4 regions of the Clostridium cochlearium genome follow, and region 3 is predicted to be linked to each of the others. Evidence: riboswitches for the same ligand, from Rfam matches in the RefSeq annotation. Region 3 holds a riboswitch; each other region holds the start of a gene.
What was found. Region 3 has a riboswitch for cobalamin ahead of CKV72_RS03015 (ATP-binding protein). Riboswitches for the same ligand answer to the same signal wherever they lie in the genome.
Positions count from the first base shown of each region.

Region 1 (4,907 bases), 590 kb from region 3:
TATAAATCAGAGAATATTTTTGAAGACATAACAGATTTTAAACAATACAATGAAGACTTTCATAATGAATATATAAAATTAGAAGATCCTAATAAACAATATTCAATGATAGGCGTTGTACCTGCTGTGTTTTTAGTAAATACAGAAGAGTTAAATGGAAGAAAAATGCCAACAAGTTGGGAAGATATATTAAAAGAAGAGTTTAAAAACAGTGTAAGTTTACCTATAGGGGATTTTGATTTATTTAATGCTATTTTATTGAATATTTACAAAAATTATGGAGAAGAAGGGCTAAAAAGCTTAGGAAAGAGTTTGAAAAAGAGTATGCATCCATCAGAAATGGTGAAGTCTCATATAAAAAAATATGATAAACCAGCTGTTACAATTATGCCATATTTCTTTACAAAAATGATAAAACAAGAAGGTCCTATGGTTGCGGTATGGCCTAAAGATGGAGCCATTATAAGTCCTATATTTATGTTAAGTAAAAAAGAGAAAAAAGAAGAATTAAAACCACTTGTAGACTTTTTTGCTTCAAAGGAAGTGGGAGAGATATTAGCTCATAATGGTAAATTTCCAAGTGTAAATCCAAATGTAGATAATATGATTGCAAAAGACAATAAATATATGTGGATTGGTTGGGATTATATAAAGGAAAATGATATAAGTAGTTTAATAAAAAAATGTGAAGATATATTTAATAGTTCTGTAAAAGGAGATGAGAGTTTATGAATTTAGTAACTGTATCAGGTCCTCCTTCTTCAGGAAAAACTTCTGTAATATTAAAAACTATAGAGGCTATTAAAAATAGAGGGTTAACTGTAGGAGTAGTTAAATTTGACTGCTTGTATACAGATGATGATATTTTATATAAAAAAGCAGATGTTCCAGTTAAAAAGGGATTATCAGCATCGTTATGTCCAGATCATTATTTTGCAAGTAATATAGAAGAAGTTGTAACCTGGGGAGTAAAGGAAAATTTAGACTTACTTATAACAGAAAGTGCAGGATTGTGTAATAGATGTTCTCCATATTTAAAAGGCATTAAGGCAATATGTGTAATAGATAATTTAAGTGGTATAAACACACCTAAAAAAATAGGGCCTATGCTAAAAACTGCAGATATTATTGTAATAACAAAAGGAGATATTGTTTCTCAAGCGGAAAGAGAAGTTTTTGCCTCAAGAGTGCAATCAGTAAATCCTCAAGCGGTAATTATTTTTGTTAATGGATTGACAGGACAAGGAGCATTTGAACTTAGCACCCTTGTGTATGATGAAAATTTAAGTATTGAAACAGTAAATGGACGAGAATTAAAGTTTCCAATGCCTTCTGCACTATGCTCATATTGTTTAGGAGAAACAAGGATAGGAGAAGAATATCAAATGGGAAATGTGCGAAAGATGAATATAGGTGATAACAATGATTAAAATAAAGGAATTGGAAACAAAAAAAATAAAAGATTTAGAGAAGAAATATCCTTTTATATTGTCTTTCTTTGAAAATAATAAATTAGATGTAAAAGAATATGAAGAATCTACATTTGAAGAGTATTTAAATCATTTTACAGAAGAGGAAATTGAGGAGTGGGCAATAGATATAGAAAAGATTAAAGTGGATTTAGAAGTTTATATAAATCAAATGATTATGTTTTTAGGATTAGAAAAGGATAAAGTGGATTCTATAACCATAATAGCGGGAAAAGATAAGCATGGGAATAAAGAGAATTTTGATAAATTAACCATTTGTAAAAGTGAAATAGTATCTATAGTAGGACCAACGGGCTCAGGTAAAAGTAGATTATTGGCTGATATAGAATGGGCTGCTAATAGAGATACACCTACTAATAGAGTAATTTTAGTTAATGATGAACTACCGAATAAAAGTCTTAGATTTTCTACAAGCAATAAATTGGTGGCTCAATTATCACAAAATATGAACTTTGTCATGGATTTAACTGTAAAGGAATTTTTACAGTTGCATGCAAAAAGTAGAATGATTGATAATGAAGAAGAAATTATACAAAAGATAATAGAAGCTGCAAATGAATTAGCAGGTGAAAAGTTTTGCCTAGATAGTCCTATAACAGGATTAAGTGGAGGACAATCAAGGGCATTAATGATAGCGGATACTGCAATATTAAGCACTTCTCCTATTGTATTAATTGATGAAATAGAAAATGCAGGCATAGATAGAAAAAGAGCTTTAAATCTTCTTGTTAATGAAGAGAAAATAGTTTTAATGGCCACCCACGATCCAACCTTAGCACTTATGGCTGATAAAAGGATTGTCATAAAAAATGGAGGAATTTATAAGGTAATTGAAACAGATCATGAAGAAAAAAGCATATTAAAAGAATTAGAAAAAATGGATAAGATTATTAATGACATGAGGGCAAAGCTTAGAAAAGGTGAAAAGGTAACTGTTAATCGGAAGAGGAGAAATAAAAACGGTTAAAGGCAGGTAAATATAAAGAATAATAGCATTCAATTTAATAAATTTATACTTTTTTATATGAATATTGAATTTTGCTGAACTTCTTCTTTATTGATAAAAATATGATACTATGTTATAATTGACTAAGTTAATTGTAAAATTGAATATTAAAAATAAGATTAAGGGAATTTCGGTGTAAATCCGAAGCGGGTCCGCCACTGTAAGGTGAAGCTTTTTACAAAGATGTCACTGGACATATGTCTGGGAAGACTGTAAAAAGTTATGAAGCTAAGCCAGGATATCTTACTTATTTTTAGCCACATGATAACTCACGGAATAATGAGTGAAGGCATTAATTTTGATGTTAAACTTTAATCATTTTTTGTGGTTAAAGTTTTTTTATTGTTTAATATTATAAAAGGTGGTGAAATAGTGACTAAAAAGTGTTTAAAGATAGCTTTGTATGGGAAAGGAGGCATTGGAAAATCTACTATAGCGTCCAATCTTTCAGCAGCTTTTGCTACATTAGGAATGAAAGTTTTACATATAGGATGTGATCCTAAAGGAGATTCCACAAGGAATCTTATGGGATATAAGATTCCAACATTAATAGAAATTATGAGGGAAAAGGAAGAAAACTTATGTGAAAATGATTTCCTATTTCAAGGGTATAAAAATGTAAATTGTATTGAAGCTGGTGGACCAGAACCAGGTATGGGATGTGCTGGAAGAGGGATAATGGCTGTAATAGAAGAATTAAATGATTTTAAAATATTTGATAAACAATGGGATGTAATAATTTATGATGTATTAGGTGATGTGGTTTGTGGTGGATTTTCAACCCCCATAAGAGAAAATCTTATTGATGCTGTTTATATAGTAACTTCTTCTGAATTTATGTCTTTATATGCAGCAAATAATATAATGAAAAGTATTAATACTTTTTCATCTATGGATGGAGCCTTACTTGGGGGTATTATACATAACTGTAGAAGTTCAAATTCTATTAATAACAATATAATAGAAAGGTTTGGTAGATATTGTGATACATTAATTTTAGATACTATTCCATATTCAAAAGACATAGTTTTGTCTGAACTTATGGCAAAAACGGTTGTGGAAAATTTACCTAATTCACCTTCAACTTATACTTTTATACAGTTAGCTAAAAAAATAAAGGAAAATACCAATTATCATATACCAATTACTTTAGATGATAATCTTTTAGAGAAATTTAGTGATTTTATACTAAATGAAATTGCAAAATAGCATTAAAAAGAAGGTTTTAATATGAATGTAATAAAAAAACATATGCTACATAAAGCTATAAAAAAATTTGACTATGGTGATCTTGTAAATTTGCCTTTATCACTTCAAGATACTTGTGTATTAGCTATTGGTCCCAAATCATGTATAAGGATATTTTATTTCCAAGCTAAAAAAAAGAATTATAATAATAAATTATATATGCTTCCAGTATCTGAGATACAATTAATTTCAGCAGAACATTTAAAATTATTTGAACAAGCTGTAGAAGAAATTTTTAACAGAAGTAATTATAAAAATTTAATAGTACTTATTATGTGTTCAGATATTATACTTGGAAACAATTTTGAAAGTGTAATTAGATATTTAGAAAAAAAACATAATAAAAATATAAAATTATTTAAAAGAGGTCCATTAGTAGACAATATGATGTGTCCTAAAGAAAGGATGATAAGCATAGTAGATAGTTTATATTAAAATATTTAGTTTGGAGTGTGAAATTTATATGAAGGAATTATTTCAATATATACCTCCTCCCTCTAGTGATTATTCAGGAATAATATCTATTTTATTTCAATTAAAAGATTGCTTAAATATATTAGTAACTCCTAAGGGGTGTATTAAAACCATATTAGAAATAGATATTCTAGATGAATTTAAAAATGATAATTTATTTTATACAAGTTTAACTCAAAATGATGTAATATCGGGGTTTGATGAAGATCTTATCTATAGTATAGAAAGTATTTTTAAAAAATATCCTAAAAAATATATAAATATTATAAATACTCCTGTACCAACTATTATAGGTAGTAATTTAAATGGAATAGGTAAGGTGTTGGAAAAAAAGTTAAAAGTACCTGTAACGGTGTTTAATAGTACAGGCTTTGAAAATTATTCACTTGGTATAAGTGAAGCATTATTGAGAATTGGTAAAAGGTTTATATCTTTTAATTATAAAAAAATATTAAATTCTGTAAATATAATAGGATATTCTCCTTTGATTGTTGGTAATATATCAACTTTAAATAGTATTAGAAAACTTATTGAAAATTGTGGTGTTGAAGTAATATCAATATGGTGTAATGAAACTAATATAGAAAAATTAAAAGAAGCTTCCTGCGCTAGTTTGAATATTGTTATTTCTGCAGAAGGAATTCAATTAGCAGAGTATATGAAAAATAAGTTTAATATTCCATACATAT
Region 1 covers NZ_LT906477.1:1,209,531-1,214,437, reverse strand. Annotated here, with positions in the region: gene CKV72_RS05885 (ABC transporter substrate-binding protein) at 1-732, shown strand, start outside; gene CKV72_RS05880 (GTP-binding protein) at 729-1,430, shown strand; gene CKV72_RS05875 (ATP-binding cassette domain-containing protein) at 1,423-2,457, shown strand; cobalamin riboswitch at 2,596-2,760, shown strand; gene CKV72_RS05870 (nucleotide-binding protein) at 2,869-3,705, shown strand; gene CKV72_RS05865 (hypothetical protein) at 3,727-4,179, shown strand; gene CKV72_RS05860 (nitrogenase component 1) at 4,208-4,907, shown strand, end outside.
Region 1: linked by a shared signal. The riboswitch ahead of CKV72_RS05870 (nucleotide-binding protein) and the one ahead of CKV72_RS03015 (ATP-binding protein) in region 3 are both predicted to bind cobalamin.

Region 2 (4,907 bases), 1.1 Mb from region 3:
AACAAGGAATTAACACCTATGGAGAAACTTAGAGAGAAAATGAAATATGAAATAGCGGAGGAATTGGGGTTAATAGATAAAGTTAAAGAACAAGGATGGAGTTCATTAACTTCCGAGGAAACTGGAAGAATAGGTGGTATAATGACAAAGAGGAAAAGACAGCTGAATATACCTAAAAATGTTGACTTACAGAAGAAAAATATATAATATATGTAAGTATAAAAGTATTAAAGGGGTATATAAAGATGGAGTGCTATAAAGACTTTGCACAAATATATGATGATTTAATTAAAGAGGATATAGACTATTATAGCTGGAGTAATTTTATTATGGATATAGTGAATACCCATAATGTAAAAAAAGATGCATATTTGGATCTAGCTTGTGGTACTGGTAATATTACAAAATTAATATCCAAGCATTTTAAAATTACTTGGGCTGTGGATTTATCTAGTGATATGCTTGCAGAAGCAGAAAGTAAATTAAGATATAGTGGAGTTAAAGGAAATTTTATAAGACAAAATATAAGTAAATTAGAATTAGGTAAAAAATTTAATTTTATAACCTGTTGCCTTGATTCAATAAATTATTTAACAAGTATGGAAGATGTAAAAAGTTGTTTTAATAGAGTATATGACCATTTAGAAGAGGAAGGAATATTTATATTTGATATAAATTCTTATTATAAAATAACGGAAATACTTGGAAATAATATTTATAATTACGATAGTGAAGAAGTATTTTATACTTGGGAAAATTATTTAGAAAAAGATATAGTAGAAATGTATTTAACCTTTTTTATAAAAAAGAGCAATGGATATTATGAAAGATTTGATGAATTACATAGAGAAAGAGCTTATAAAATGGAATGGTTAGAGAATTTGATAAAGGAAATTAACTTTAAGATAATAGGGAGATTTAATGGATATGAATTTAAATCTGTAAATGAAAAAAGTGAAAGAATAGTTTATGTTTTAAAGAAATGATATATGGAGGGAAATAAAATGGCAGATAAATTAGTAAAAGCTACTGCGAAAGATGGCCAAATAAGAATAATAGGAGCTATAACAACAGAATTAGTTAACAAAGGAGTTAGCATACATAAATGTAGTCCTACAGGGGCTGCAGCTTTAGGTAGATTATTGACAGCAGGAAGTCTTATGGGAAGTATGTTAAAATCAGAAAAAGATACTATAACTATAAAAATTGATGGTGGAGGAGAAGCAAAAGGGGTATTGGCAACTGCATATCCTGAAGGAAAGGTAAAAGGATATATAGGAAATCCATTAGTGCATTTACCTTTAAATGAGCAAGGTAAATTAAATGTAGGTGGTGCTATTGGGAAAAATGGTAATATAACTGTTATAAAAGACTTAGGACTTAAAGAACCCTACGTAGGACAAGTTCCTATATATTCTGGAGAAATAGGAGACGATTTAGCATATTATTTTACTGCTTCGGAACAAACACCTTCAGCTGTGGGACTGGGAGTTTTAGTTGATAAAGATTTATCTATTAAGGCCTCTGGAGGATTTATTATACAGATGATGCCAGATGCAGATGAATTGATTGCTGATTTTGTTACTTATAGATTAGAAGAGATTCCATCAATAACTGAGTTTATAGCTAAGGGAATGAGTGTAGAAGATATATTAGAATTTATTTTTGAGGGAATGGATTTAAAAATTTTAGAGAGTGTAGTACCAGAATATACATGTGATTGTTCTAGAGAGAAAATTGATAGAGCACTTATTAGTATAGGATATAAAGATTTAAAGGAAATTTATGATGATGGAAAAACTGAAGAGTTAGTATGTCAATTTTGTAATAAAAAATATTATTATGATCATGAAAAAATAGGGGAACTACTAGAAAAAACAAAGAGATAAATTAGGTATGTTTCCATTAAAACACATTGAAAAAAGCCACATAAAGCCTTATAATGTTAATAAATTGTAAATTAAATACTAGATTTTAGGTGTAATTTTTTAATTACTTAAAAGAGAAAGTGGTGAAAATCCACTACAGCCCCCGCTACTGTAATAGTGGACAATTCCTATTATCCACCAGCTATAACTGGGAAGGAAGGATGAGAAAGAAGCTAAAGTCAGGAGAACTGCCTAGAATATATCACTTCGGAGGGAAGAATTGCTAAGATTAATTCTCCTTGCTTAAAAGCAAGGAGTTTTGATTATAAAAAGCTTCCACTTTAAAGTGGAAGCTTTTAAATTTAAGAAAGGTTGGTAAAACAAGTATGAATCTATTAGAAGAAACTCTAAAAAGTATCAAGCCAGCAGATAAAGAAGCTGTAAAAAAAGCATGGGAGAGAATGGACAGTTTAAGTAAGCCTATAGGAAGCTTAGGTAAATTAGAAGAAATTGCAGTGCAAATATCCGGTATTACAGGAAAAGTAAAAAATGAAATAAATAAAAAAATGACTATAATAATGTGTTCTGATAATGGCATTTGTGAAGAAGGAGTAAGTGCTTGCCCTCAAGAATTAACTGCTCTATTAGCAGAAAATTACGTTAAAGAAATAACAGGTATTGGAGTTCTTTCTAAGCATGTTAATGCAGATATGTGTGTAGTGGATATAGGCGTAAAATCAGATTTAAAAGATACTAGAGTAGTTAACAAAAAAGTAGCTTATGGAACTAAGAATATGGCAAAAGAACCTGCTATGACAAGAGAAGAAGCTATTCAAGCTATAGAGACAGGAATAGAATTAGTAGATAAATTTGTAAAGGAAGGATACGATTTATTTGGTACTGGTGAAGCAGGTATAGGAAATACAGCCACTAGTGCAGCAGTAATAAGTGTATTATCTGGAATAGATTCTGATAAAATAGTTGGAAAAGGATCTGGACTTACAGAAGAAGGTTTTTTAAATAAGAAAAAAGCTATAAAACAAGCCATAGAAATAAATAAACCTGTTAAAGAAGATGTTGTAGATGTAATAGCTAAAGTAGGTGGATTTGATATTGCAGGAATATGTGGATGCTTTTTAGGAGCAGCTAAAAATAGGGTTCCTATAGTTATAGATGGTATAATATCATCAGCAGCAGCATTATGTGCGTATAAAATGAATGAAAATGTAAAGGACTTTTTAATACCATCTCATCTTTCAGCGGAACCAGGCATTGAATATGTTACAAAAGAAATAGGGCTTAGTCCATGTCTTCATATGGAAATGAGATTAGGAGAAGGTACAGGATGTCCCCTACAATTTTTTATGATTGAAGCAGCTCTTTGTGCTATGAATAACATGGCTACTTTAGCAGAGGCTAGTATAGTGGATAGTGAATTTTTAGTAGATATTAGAGAAAAATAATAAATGATTGAAAATTATAAATACATATTGACAAAATAAAAAATAGTGGATATAATTGTGTTGTATTGCTTATATGTTTTTTAAATTTAAAATATATAAGCAATTTGGCTCGATAGCTCAGTCGGTAGAGCAGAGGACTGAAAATCCTCGTGTCCCTGGTTCGATTCCTGGTCGAGCCACCAGTATTGCGGGAGTGGCTCAGTGGTAGAGCGTCACCTTGCCAAGGTGAACGTCGTGGGTTCGAATCCCATCTTCCGCTCCAATATATGGCACTATAGCCAAGTGGTAAGGCAGAGGTCTGCAAAACCTTTATTCCCCAGTTCAAATCTGGGTGGTGCCTCCAAATAAAAAAAGCATCTTAAAACAGAACTGTTTTAAGATGTTTTTTATTTAGTGAATAACTAATAGTGAATAATGAACAATTGAGGATGATTTTCTTCCGTTGCACTACAGAAAATCTTTATTTAGGGAAGCTAAATATCAAGGTTTAATAAAATTAAACGCTTTTCGAAATGACAATGGAGAAAAGCTATCCATAATTATTCATTGTTCATTATTAATTATTCATTACACAAAATGCTTCCCCTATCTATAAGGTTTCCTTTTCTTAAATAAACAGGTTTTACATTATGTTTAAATAAAAAATCTTTTATTTCATTTCCATATTTAAAATAATCTAAATGGCCGAAAAAAGCCATTATATTTTTTCCTATAAGTCCACAACATCCGCCTATAAATCCATAGTCTAATCCAGGTAAAATTATATCTCCAGGAGGAATTAAAAGTACATCTAAATCTACTTTTTTAGCTTCATGAGCAATAACTTTATCAGAAGTAATTATTGCTTTATTGCTAACTACGGCCACAGAACATTTAGTATAACCTTGATTTACATTTATTAATTTTTTGTGTTTTACACTGTTAAGTAAAACAGGATCTGTATATTTTAAATTATGTATAAAAACATTATCTAAGTTTACTGCATTTAAGCCTATATCCATTGGATAATTAGAAGATAATGAGTTTTGAGATAGTTTTATATTAAAACCTAGAGTTTTTAATTTTTCTATAAATTTTTTATTTGCATCTTTATGTAAAACTAAATTTTTTTCATCTAATATGTGTATAAGTATGTCAGGATGACCAGAAATAGCATAGTATAATAAAGAGAATAAAGGGCATTTTATAATATTGTAACCTAAAGAAGTTAAATTAGATTCTTCTTCTATGGATAACCTACTATCTACAAATAAATATTTCATAAATACATCACCTAATAGTAAATTTTATATTAGATTTTTACTAATTTCAATATGAATATACATAAAAATAAAACACATACTATGACAGAGGGGAGTGAAATATATGGCAGTATTTAAAATAATATATGAAGATGATTTTAAAGAAGTTATTGAAGGAATAAATATTTTAAAAGCTTATTTTGAGTTCGAAATAGGTGTATGTGAAAGCATTGATAATAAAATTCATTTTATGAAAATATATATTCCGGATGAAAAATTGACCACAAAGACTAAGAATATATTTTATTTGCATATAGCTGATATAATATACAAAA
Region 2 covers NZ_LT906477.1:1,925,181-1,930,087, reverse strand. Annotated here, with positions in the region: gene CKV72_RS09485 (alpha/beta-type small acid-soluble spore protein) at 1-207, shown strand, start outside; gene CKV72_RS09480 (class I SAM-dependent DNA methyltransferase) at 246-986, shown strand; gene hslO (Hsp33 family molecular chaperone HslO) at 1,005-1,889, shown strand; cobalamin riboswitch at 1,960-2,138, shown strand; gene cobT (nicotinate-nucleotide--dimethylbenzimidazole phosphoribosyltransferase) at 2,255-3,331, shown strand; tRNA gene CKV72_RS09465 (tRNA-Phe) at 3,438-3,513, shown strand; tRNA gene CKV72_RS09460 (tRNA-Gly) at 3,519-3,593, shown strand; tRNA gene CKV72_RS09455 (tRNA-Cys) at 3,600-3,674, shown strand; gene CKV72_RS09450 (DUF6873 family GME fold protein) at 3,892-4,593, opposite strand; gene ytxC (putative sporulation protein YtxC) at 4,697-4,907, shown strand, end outside.
Region 2: linked by a shared signal. The riboswitch ahead of cobT (nicotinate-nucleotide--dimethylbenzimidazole phosphoribosyltransferase) and the one ahead of CKV72_RS03015 (ATP-binding protein) in region 3 are both predicted to bind cobalamin.

Region 3 (4,907 bases):
AGCTATTAAAGGACCTATTACTTATGATTTAAACAGAGCTTTTATAAGAGAATACAATGCTAAAGCTATATTACTTAAAGATAGCGGCAAAGAAGGTGGAACAGAAGAAAAAATAAGAGCTGCCATAGATGAAAATATATATGCTATTGTAGTAGATAGAAAAAGTTTAGATTATAAGAATAAATTTAATAATAAGGAAGAAGTTATTAAGTATTTAAAAAAGTTACAATACATATAAAAGGGAGTATCAATAAAATATGTGTGGTAATTCAGTGTAATAACTCTCCTAATTAATCAAAATAAATATTAGTAATTAGGAGAGGATAATATTATGAAAATAAATAAAATAGTAATAACAGCCCTTTTTATAGCTTTATCTTTTATAGGGGCAAATATAAAAATTATGGGTACTATAGCTTTTGATGCCATGCCAGGATTTTTAGGAGCACTTCTTTTAGGGCCAGTGTATGGTGGAATAATTGGAGGAGTAGGACATTTTTTAACTGCATTAACTAGTGGTTTTCCTCTTTCCTTGCCAGTGCACTTAGTAATAACTGTAATTATGGCAGTTACTATGGCTATATTCGCTTTAGTTTATAAGTTACTGGTAAATAAAAATAAAGTATTGGCAATTATTTTAGCAGTAATAGTAGGTGTAACTGTAAATGGACCAATTAATTTATTAGTTTTATCACCTCTTTTAATGCCAATAATGGGTAAGGCAGGAATACTTGCATTAGTTCCTGTACTTTCAGCAGTAGCTGCCATAAATGCAATAGTTGCAGTATTAATTTATAAATTTTTACCAAGGAGCTTAAAAAACTATGAAAATAAGTAAAGTTAGGGATCTTACGTTAATTAAGTTAACAGAGGATAAAAATTTAATAGTTGCTTGTGACAGTTGTGGAGGTATTGGAAACAAACTTGAGGATACCTTAAAAGTACCAGCATTTATTGTAGGAAAATTTACAGCAAGGGTAGCATTAATGGAAGTTCTATGTACAGGAGCAGAAATAGTTTCTATAACAGATGCTGTTTGCAATGAAATGGAGCCTACAGGTAGTGAAATAATAAGAGGTATAAAACAAGAACTAAAAGAAGCTAATATAAATAACATAACCTTAAATGGAAGTACAGAAGAAAATTTTCCTACTAAGGCCACAGGTCTTGGAATTACTGTGATTGGAATTGTAGATGATGGAAAAATGAGAGTTAATAATATAAAAAAAGATTGTTTGCTTATCTCTATAGGAACTCCTAAAGTAGGAAAAGAAATAAATATAGAAGGTTATGATGAAGAAATAGCAAACTATAATCATATATATAGCTTATTAAAAGAGGAAGAGGCTTATGAAATAGTTCCAGTAGGATCTAAAGGTATATTGTTTGAGGCAGAAGAGTTAGCTAAAAATAATAATTGTAAATTTTATTTAAGAGAAAATAAGATTAATGAGGATATAAGAAAAACTGCAGGGCCTGCTACGGTTATAATTGCAGCAGTTTCAAAAAAAGTATATGAAAAGGTAAAGAATATAGAAAATATAAATCTTTTAGGTGAAATAAAAAAAGAAACCTAAATATTATAAAGTGAAAAGAAAGGAAAGATGTTTTTATGTCAAAAAAGGGTATCTTAGTAGTAAGTTTTGGGACAAGTTATGAGGAAACAAGAAAGGCTACAATTGAAGCTATAGAAAATAAAATAAGAGAAACCTATAAAGATTATGAAGTTAGAAGAGCATTTACTTCTGGAATGATAATTAATAAATTAAAGAATAGAGATAATATACACATAGATAATCCAGAAGAGGCTTTAGAAAAAATGGCTAGGGATGGATTTGAAGAGGTTATAGTACAATCTCTACATATAATTCCAGGAGATGAATACGATGAAATAAAAATAGCTGTTCATAGATTTAGAAATAAAAAAGCATTTAAAAAACTTACACTAGGAAGACCTCTACTTTATAGAATAGAAGATTATTTTAATGTAGTAGAAGCTTTAAAACCACAAATACCTGAAATTAGAGAAGATTCTGCAGTGCTATTTATGGGACATGGAAGTGTACATCATTCTAATTCATGTTATTCACAATTTCAATATGTATTAAAACAAAGCGGTTTGAAAAATATTTTTGTAGCTAATGTAGAAGGATTTCCAGAAATAGATGTAGTTGTTCGTAAGCTAAAAGAAAGAAATATAAAAGAAGTAACATTAATGCCTTTTATGATAGTAGCAGGAGATCATGCAACAAATGATATGGCGGGGGAAGATGAGGATTCATGGAAGAATATATTAGAAAAAGAAGGTTTTAAAGTAAATATATATCTTCATGGATTAGGAGAAAATAGGGGAATACAAGATATCTATACTCAATATGTTCAAGATTGTATAGATAATAATCCATTAAAAGAACAAATATAGATATAAGTATTTATTTGTGTTATATTATTAAATAAGGAATAAATAAATTTAACTATATGAAAGAAGGGATTTATATGTCAAATAAAGGATATGTTCAAGTATATACTGGCAATGGTAAAGGTAAAACTACAGCGGCTTTAGGTTTATCTTTAAGAGCTACTTGTGCTGGTAAAAAAGTATTTTTTGGTCAATTTACAAAGGGAATGAATTATAGTGAATTAAAAGCTCCAGAAATACTTCCAAATTTCACATTAGAACAGTTTGGAAGAAATGCTTTCATATTTGGTACACCTTCAAAAGCTGATATAGAGGAAGCGAAAAAAGGGTTAAAAAGAGCAGAGGAAGTTCTAACATCAGGTGAATATGATGTTGTAGTTTTTGATGAAATAAATATAGCTTTATTTTATGAATTATTTTCAGTTCAAGAAGTTTTAGATTTATTAGATAAAAAAGCAGAACATACTGAAGTAATATTAACAGGAAGATATGCACCACAAGAGATAATAGACAGAGCAGATTTAGTTACAGAAATGAGAGAAATAAAACATTACTATACTCAAGGAGTTCCTTGTAGAAAAGGAATAGAAAATTAATAGTTAAAATAAAATAATATGAATAAAAAGGTGAAATAGTTATTTCTTAAAAGGGAAGTATGGTGAAAATCCATCACGGTCCCGCCACTGTAATCAGGGAGTTAGATTTTACCACTGTTGAATAATGGGAAGGTAAAGTTTATTAAAACTATGAACTGTAAGTCAGGATACCTGCCTTTTTATTAAAGTAAGCATTCCTACGAGGATAGGAGATGTGGTAGTTTTGTGAAGCTAAAACATCTTTTCCTAGGGAAAGATGTTTTTTCAATGCAAAAGGGGGAATTAATTTGACAAAGGATTTGTCTACTATGGAAACTTTATTCCAAGCTATGACAGATGATATGAGAGCAAATATAGAAAAATTATTTAATATAGCAGAAAAAGATAAAGAAAAGACTGCTCAACTCATGAATTTAGTAGAACATAAAATAAAATTTGTTTCAATAGAAAGCAAACGATATTGGAAACCAATTATAAATTACAGTAGATGTGATAAATGTAAAAAATGTATAGAAGTTTGTAGTAAAGTATATTATTTTAACAATGAAAAAAATAGAGTGGAAATAAAAGGTGAAAATTGTGAATTATTATGTAAAGATTGTCAAAATGTATGCAAGCAGGATGCTATAGATTTACCAAATAGAAAAGATATGTTAGACTATTTCTATATAGAATAATAATGATTTGGAGGAGAAATCATGGAGGAGAAAGGATATATTCAAGTTTATACAGGGAATGGTAAAGGAAAGACTACAGCAGCATTAGGTCTAGCATTAAGAGCAACTTGTGCAGGAAAAAAAGTTTTTATGGGGCAATTTGTCAAGGGAATGAAATATAGTGAATTAAATGCTATAAACTATTTACCCTATTTTGTTATAGAAAGGTTTGGAAAGAATTGTTTCATATATAATGACCCCACTGAAGATGATATAAACAGAGCAGTCAAGGGCTTAAAAAGGATTGAAGAAGTAATAAATTCTGAGGAATATGATGTAGTAATTTTAGATGAAGTAAATATAGCCTTGTTTTATAATTTATTTTCACCAGAGGATGTTATAAAAATTTTAGATAAAAAACCTGAAAAAACAGAAATTATTTTAACAGGAAGATATGCACCACAAGAAATAATAGATAGAGCAGATTTAGTTACAGAGATGGCAGAAATAAAACACTATTATTATAAAGGTGTTAAATGTAGAAAAGGTATAGAAAATTAAAATATAAAAAAGTTATTTAATAATTATTCATTAATTAAAGTTTTTGTTATAGATTTGTAATTTTTTTTAGTATAGAATGTAGTAGAATAATAGTAGGTTATGAAAAAGTATTAAAGGCAAGGGTGATGTAATATGAAGCAAGATAAAGATTATGGAATGAATTTGTACTCGGAAAATAAAAGAAGAAATAGGAAAAATAGAAAAAGAAGAAGAAGACGAACTATATTTCTGCTTGCTGTTTTAATTGTATTTGCAGGAGGCATATGGATTAAAAGTTCTATTAATAAGAAAAAAGTTTTATCCAATAATGAAAAACAACAAGAAATTATAGAAAATAAAGAGAAAAATGATGATGAAAAACTTCAAGAAAATGAGAAAAATAAAGAAATAAAAGATAATGCAGAAGAGGATAAAACCGATAATGATAAAAAAGAGGACAAGGGTCTTTTAGTTGGACAAGATGGTCTTAAAAGAGATAAAAATAATACTATTGTTATGACTGTTGATGAAATATGGGGTAATGCAGATAAAAAGAAAATTGCGTTTTTAACATTTGATGATGGTCCAAGCATGTATACTCCACAAATATTAGATATATTAAAAAAATATAATGTAAAAGCTACTTTTTTTGTACTAGGGACTTCTGTAGAATCAAATCCTGAGTACTTAAAAAGA
Region 3 covers NZ_LT906477.1:619,451-624,357, forward strand. Annotated here, with positions in the region: gene CKV72_RS02990 (cobalt-precorrin-6A reductase) at 1-238, shown strand, start outside; gene CKV72_RS02995 (ECF transporter S component) at 332-838, shown strand; gene CKV72_RS03000 (AIR synthase related protein) at 825-1,577, shown strand; gene CKV72_RS03005 (sirohydrochlorin cobaltochelatase) at 1,613-2,422, shown strand; gene cobO (cob(I)yrinic acid a,c-diamide adenosyltransferase) at 2,497-3,015, shown strand; cobalamin riboswitch at 3,027-3,208, shown strand; gene CKV72_RS03015 (ATP-binding protein) at 3,303-3,692, shown strand; gene cobO (cob(I)yrinic acid a,c-diamide adenosyltransferase) at 3,714-4,232, shown strand; gene CKV72_RS03025 (polysaccharide deacetylase family protein) at 4,365-4,907, shown strand, end outside.

Region 4 (4,907 bases), 110 kb from region 3:
TAAATAGTATAAGGACAGCATAATGATAATAACTTGAATGATGATCAACTATTAGATAAGTTAATTAGAGATAAAATATTTATTATTGAAGGAAAAAAATAAAATCTTATACCATCTAATGAAGAAGTTACAAATAGGGTAAACCTCCTTTACTATTTGCAGTAACAAATGTGTTTTACGATGATGGAATATTTGATATTTTTTTCAGTTCAATTACTCTGTTATTATTATTATCATAAATATAAAAGTTTTTATTCAATAGTGAAACTACCTGAATACTTTTTTCTCCATAACAAATAAATATATTATTTTTATATTTATGATATTTTCCTTTTTCAATTATACTATTATTAAATTTTATAAAAAATTCTTTTTCTGTAAAATTAAATTCGTATACATCAGGTAAATACTCTGTAGATTGATAAAAACCTTTAATATATTCTAAAGGTTTTTCTTTATTTAAATTATAAATACTAAATATTAATAATACAACTAATATAATATTTAGTATAAGTGAAAAAGATAATATAATTTTTTTATTTTGCTTCATTTTAAACACCTCATAGAAATCTTATAGATAATAATTTCATTAATACTCCATTTTAAAGATAATGTAAAACTAAGAAATGAAATTTAAATAGTTAATAAGTCTATTTACAAGCCTTTTAGCACCTGTTATTTTAACTTTATCATCATTATATGTGCTAATAAAAATTTTTTCCCCAAATAAAGAATCAATAAATCTTGGTTTTATTATAATAATATTATTTTCTTGTTTCATTTCCCATTTCATATCTTCTAGAGCAGTTTCTAAATGTGCTGTATTTATAATAGGTATAATTTTCTCTGTATCCATATATTGAAAAGCATTAATAACAGCCATTATTATAAATGACAAAATAAAATATTTCATAGAATTATAACTTAATTCATTGTTTATTAAAATCATTGATATTGATATTATTATTATTGCTATGGAATAAAGCAATAAAAACTTAAAAAAATGCTTAAAATAAGAATTAATTTTATTCATAGATATCTCCAATTTATAATGTGATGTTAAAAACCCATCCTTTCAGTTTTTATCAGATATTTCCTTTATATTATATCATGAGTTGTACAATTCAATGCTCTACCTGTTTAAATAGTATTTTATTATAGTTTGAGTATTAAGCTTTATGTCTGTTGACATTAAGTATACAGGATATTTAAAGCTTTTACTATCAACTTCATAGCATATTAAAAATCCATATATTATGTTATAATAAAAATATAGAATATTAAACTAATCTACTATCTTAGGGAGTGAAATTATTGGAACAATCGTTATATATGTTAACAACATTATTCATGACATTGTTAATTATGGGGTTTTTTGATAAAAAGAAAAAGGATAAGATTAAATAATATCTTTGTATTTTGATAGATTAAAATATATTCCAAATTCTAATGAAAAATTTTTAGGCAGATATATGGTTAATTTTTCAGATGATTATTTTAAAAAAGACGTTAAGTGTGCAACTATAATTATAAAATTTAACAATAAAAGTAATTCAATATTTTTAAGTTAATTCCACTATTCTATTTATTACAAGTATAAGGCAATAATATAAAACCTCAAAGTGCGTCTTTTGACAAATTTCGTTTACGTATTTATAATAAAATAAGTAAATAATTTAATAGTTTAATAGTTTAAATTTTAGGTGCCTTGTTAGGCTTAATATGGAAACAGGTGAAAATCCTGTACGGTCCCGCCGCTGTAATGGGGAGATTTTATAAAGTATACCACTTCACATAAGAGGGAAGGTTTATAGAATTGAAGAACCAAAGTCAGAAGACTTACCTGTAATTAGACACTAATAACTCTACGGTTGATAGGGGAGGTGTATTAAAGTTACTTTTATAGACAACTATAATATGTTTTTATATCAACTTCTCATATGTTATTGAGAAGTTTTTATTTTTTACGAATAATATAATATTTAAATTTAATTGTAGAATTTTAGTGTCAGAGCTAATCACTTATACATAATTTTATTTAATGAATTAGGAGGGAAAATATATGAAGAAAAATTTGAACTTTAAGAGAATAATGTCAGCTACTTGTATAGCTTTGGTTTTAGGAGCATCATTTACAGCATGCTCAAATACAGCTAAAGATACAGCAAATAAAGATGGAAAGGCTACAGAAGTAAAGGCTACAAAATTTACTCCTTTTGAAATTGAAACTTATAATACAGTTGTAAAATATACAAAAGTCCCTGAAAAGGTAGTTAGTTTTAATGCACATACAACAGAAAATTTATTTGCATTAGGCTTAGAAGATAAAATAATTGGAACAGCTTATAATAATGCAAAAATACTTCCACAATATGAGGAAAAACTTAAAAAAATACCTGTGTTGGCAGAAAAATATCCTTCAATGGAAGCTCTTCTTGGAGCAGGTCCTGATTTTGTATATGGTAGAAGTTCTGCTTTTGGGAAAAAGGGAGTAGGGACAGTTAAAGATTTTGTAGACAATAGTATAATGCCTTATGTTTCAAAGGCTACTTATACAGAAGGGGCTACAATAGAAGATACATATGAAGATTTCCGCAATCTAGGTAAAATTTTTAATGTAGAGGATAGAGCGGAAAAGATAGTTGAAAAGATGAAAAATCAAATTAGCGAAGTACAAAAAAAGACAAGTAAAGTAGATAAAAAGATTAAAGTTTTTGTGTATGATAGTGGAAATGATCAGGCCTATACAGCAGGAAAAAGTCTTCAAAGCAATATTATTGAACTTGCAGGTGGACAAAATATATTTGGTGATTTAAAAAAGACATGGGAAAAGGTTAGTTGGGAAGCAGTTGTAGAAAGAAATCCACAATGCATAATTATAAATGATTATGGCAAAGTGTCAGCAGAAGATAAAATCAAATTCTTAAAAAGCAACAAAGCATTAAAAGATATAGATGCAATAAAGAATAACAGATTTGTAATTTTACCATTACCAAGTGTATTTACTGGAATTAGAAATGGAGATGCAGTAGAGAATTTAGCAAAGGAACTTTATCCTGATTTATTTAGATAGGTTGGTGAAATAATTGAAGACTATCTTCAAAGAAAACACATCTTTTCTTTTTATAATTTTGTTTGTAATTATGATTTTATCAATGGTGGTAGCTGTTGGAATTGGTCCTGTGTCTATTGATTTTATGGATGTTTGGAAAATAATATTATACAAGCTAGGTTTTAATATAGATGGGGTTGCACAAATAAGTAGCAATATTCAACGAATAGTATGGTATTTAAGGCTCCCAAGAGTTATATTAAGTGCAGTTGTAGGAAGTGGTCTTGCAATAGCTGGAGTAAGTATGCAGGCTTTTACAAAGAATCCATTATCCGATCCATATATACTTGGAATATCATCAGGAGCATCTGCAGGGGCAGTGGCAGCAGCCCTTATAGGCATATTTAATATTTTTGGGATTTTTGCTATGCCAATAGGAGCTTTTATAGGTTCGTTAATATCTATAATTGTTGTATATTCTCTATCAAGAACCAAAGAAGGAATATTACCTATTAGACTAGTTCTTACTGGACTAGCAGTGTCTTCAATTTTTTCCGCATTTACAAATTACCTTATATATAGTTCCAAAGATGAAAGTGGAATTAGAAATGCAGTATTTTGGATGATGGGCGGACTTTCAGGTACTAAATGGATATATATTCCCATACCTTTAGCAGTACTTATAGTATCAATTCTAGTATTATTTTGTTTAAGTAATGCGTTAAACACCATGCTAATTGGTGAGCAAACAGCTATAGTATTAGGAATGAATATAAAGCTTATAAGAACTATAGTAGTTTTGGTTTGTGCATTACTTACAGGAACTTTGGTTGCCATAAGCGGATCAATAGGTTTTGTAGGATTAATAGTGCCACATATATCAAGGAATTTTGTAGGCTCAGATCATAGAAAAGTTCTTCCCATTTCTGCGCTTTTAGGGGCATTATTGATAATTTGGGCAGATGTTGCAGCTAGAATGGTGGTTGCCCCTCAGGAACTACCTATAGGAATAGTTACTGCACTTACTGGAGGACCATTTTTTATATGGTTACTTAAACGAAATAGATATTCTTTTGGAGAGTGAATAATATGTACCTAGAAATAGAGAATCTTGACTATGAGATAGAAAATAAAAAAATATGTGATAAAATAAAACTTCAGGTTAACAAAGGAGAGTTTGTAGGTATAATAGGACCTAATGGAAGTGGTAAGTCTACACTTTTAAAGAATATATATAAAGTGCTAAAACCTAAAGGTGGTACCATTTATTTGAATAGTAAAGATTTAATTAAAAGTTCCAATAGAGAAGCGGCTGAAGAGATGTCTATAGTGGCACAAGAAAACAATGTAGGATTTGATTTCAGTGTAAAGGAGATAGTTTTAATGGGTCGATACCCATCCAAAAAGCTTTTTGAAGGAAGTAATAGCCAAGACATACAAATAGTAAGAGACTCATTAGAAAAAGTAGGAATGGAAAGTATGGAGAAAAAAAGTTTTTCAAAACTATCAGGTGGAGAGAAACAAAGAATATTAATAGCTAGAGCAATAGCACAGGACACGGAATTTATGATACTTGATGAGCCTACTAATCATTTGGATATAGGTTGCCAGATAAAAATACTTAAATTGCTTAGAACCTTAAAAAAGACAATTTTAATATCTTTACATGATTTAAACATGGCAGCAGAATATTGCGATAGAATATATGCAATAAAAGATGGAAAAATTGTGGACAGTGGAACTCCAAAACAAGTTTTAAAGCCTGAGCTTATTAAAGAATTGTATAAAGTAGATGCTTATATACAAACAGATCCAAACACTGAAAAAGTAAAAATTAATTATATACTATCTTAAA
Region 4 covers NZ_LT906477.1:510,744-515,650, forward strand. Annotated here, with positions in the region: gene CKV72_RS02455 (hypothetical protein) at 176-550, opposite strand; gene CKV72_RS02460 (hypothetical protein) at 620-1,033, opposite strand; gene CKV72_RS12200 (hypothetical protein) at 1,413-1,571, shown strand; cobalamin riboswitch at 1,685-1,861, shown strand; gene CKV72_RS02465 (ABC transporter substrate-binding protein) at 2,063-3,073, shown strand; gene CKV72_RS02470 (FecCD family ABC transporter permease) at 3,144-4,136, shown strand; gene CKV72_RS02475 (ABC transporter ATP-binding protein) at 4,142-4,906, shown strand.
Region 4: linked by a shared signal. The riboswitch ahead of CKV72_RS02465 (ABC transporter substrate-binding protein) and the one ahead of CKV72_RS03015 (ATP-binding protein) in region 3 are both predicted to bind cobalamin.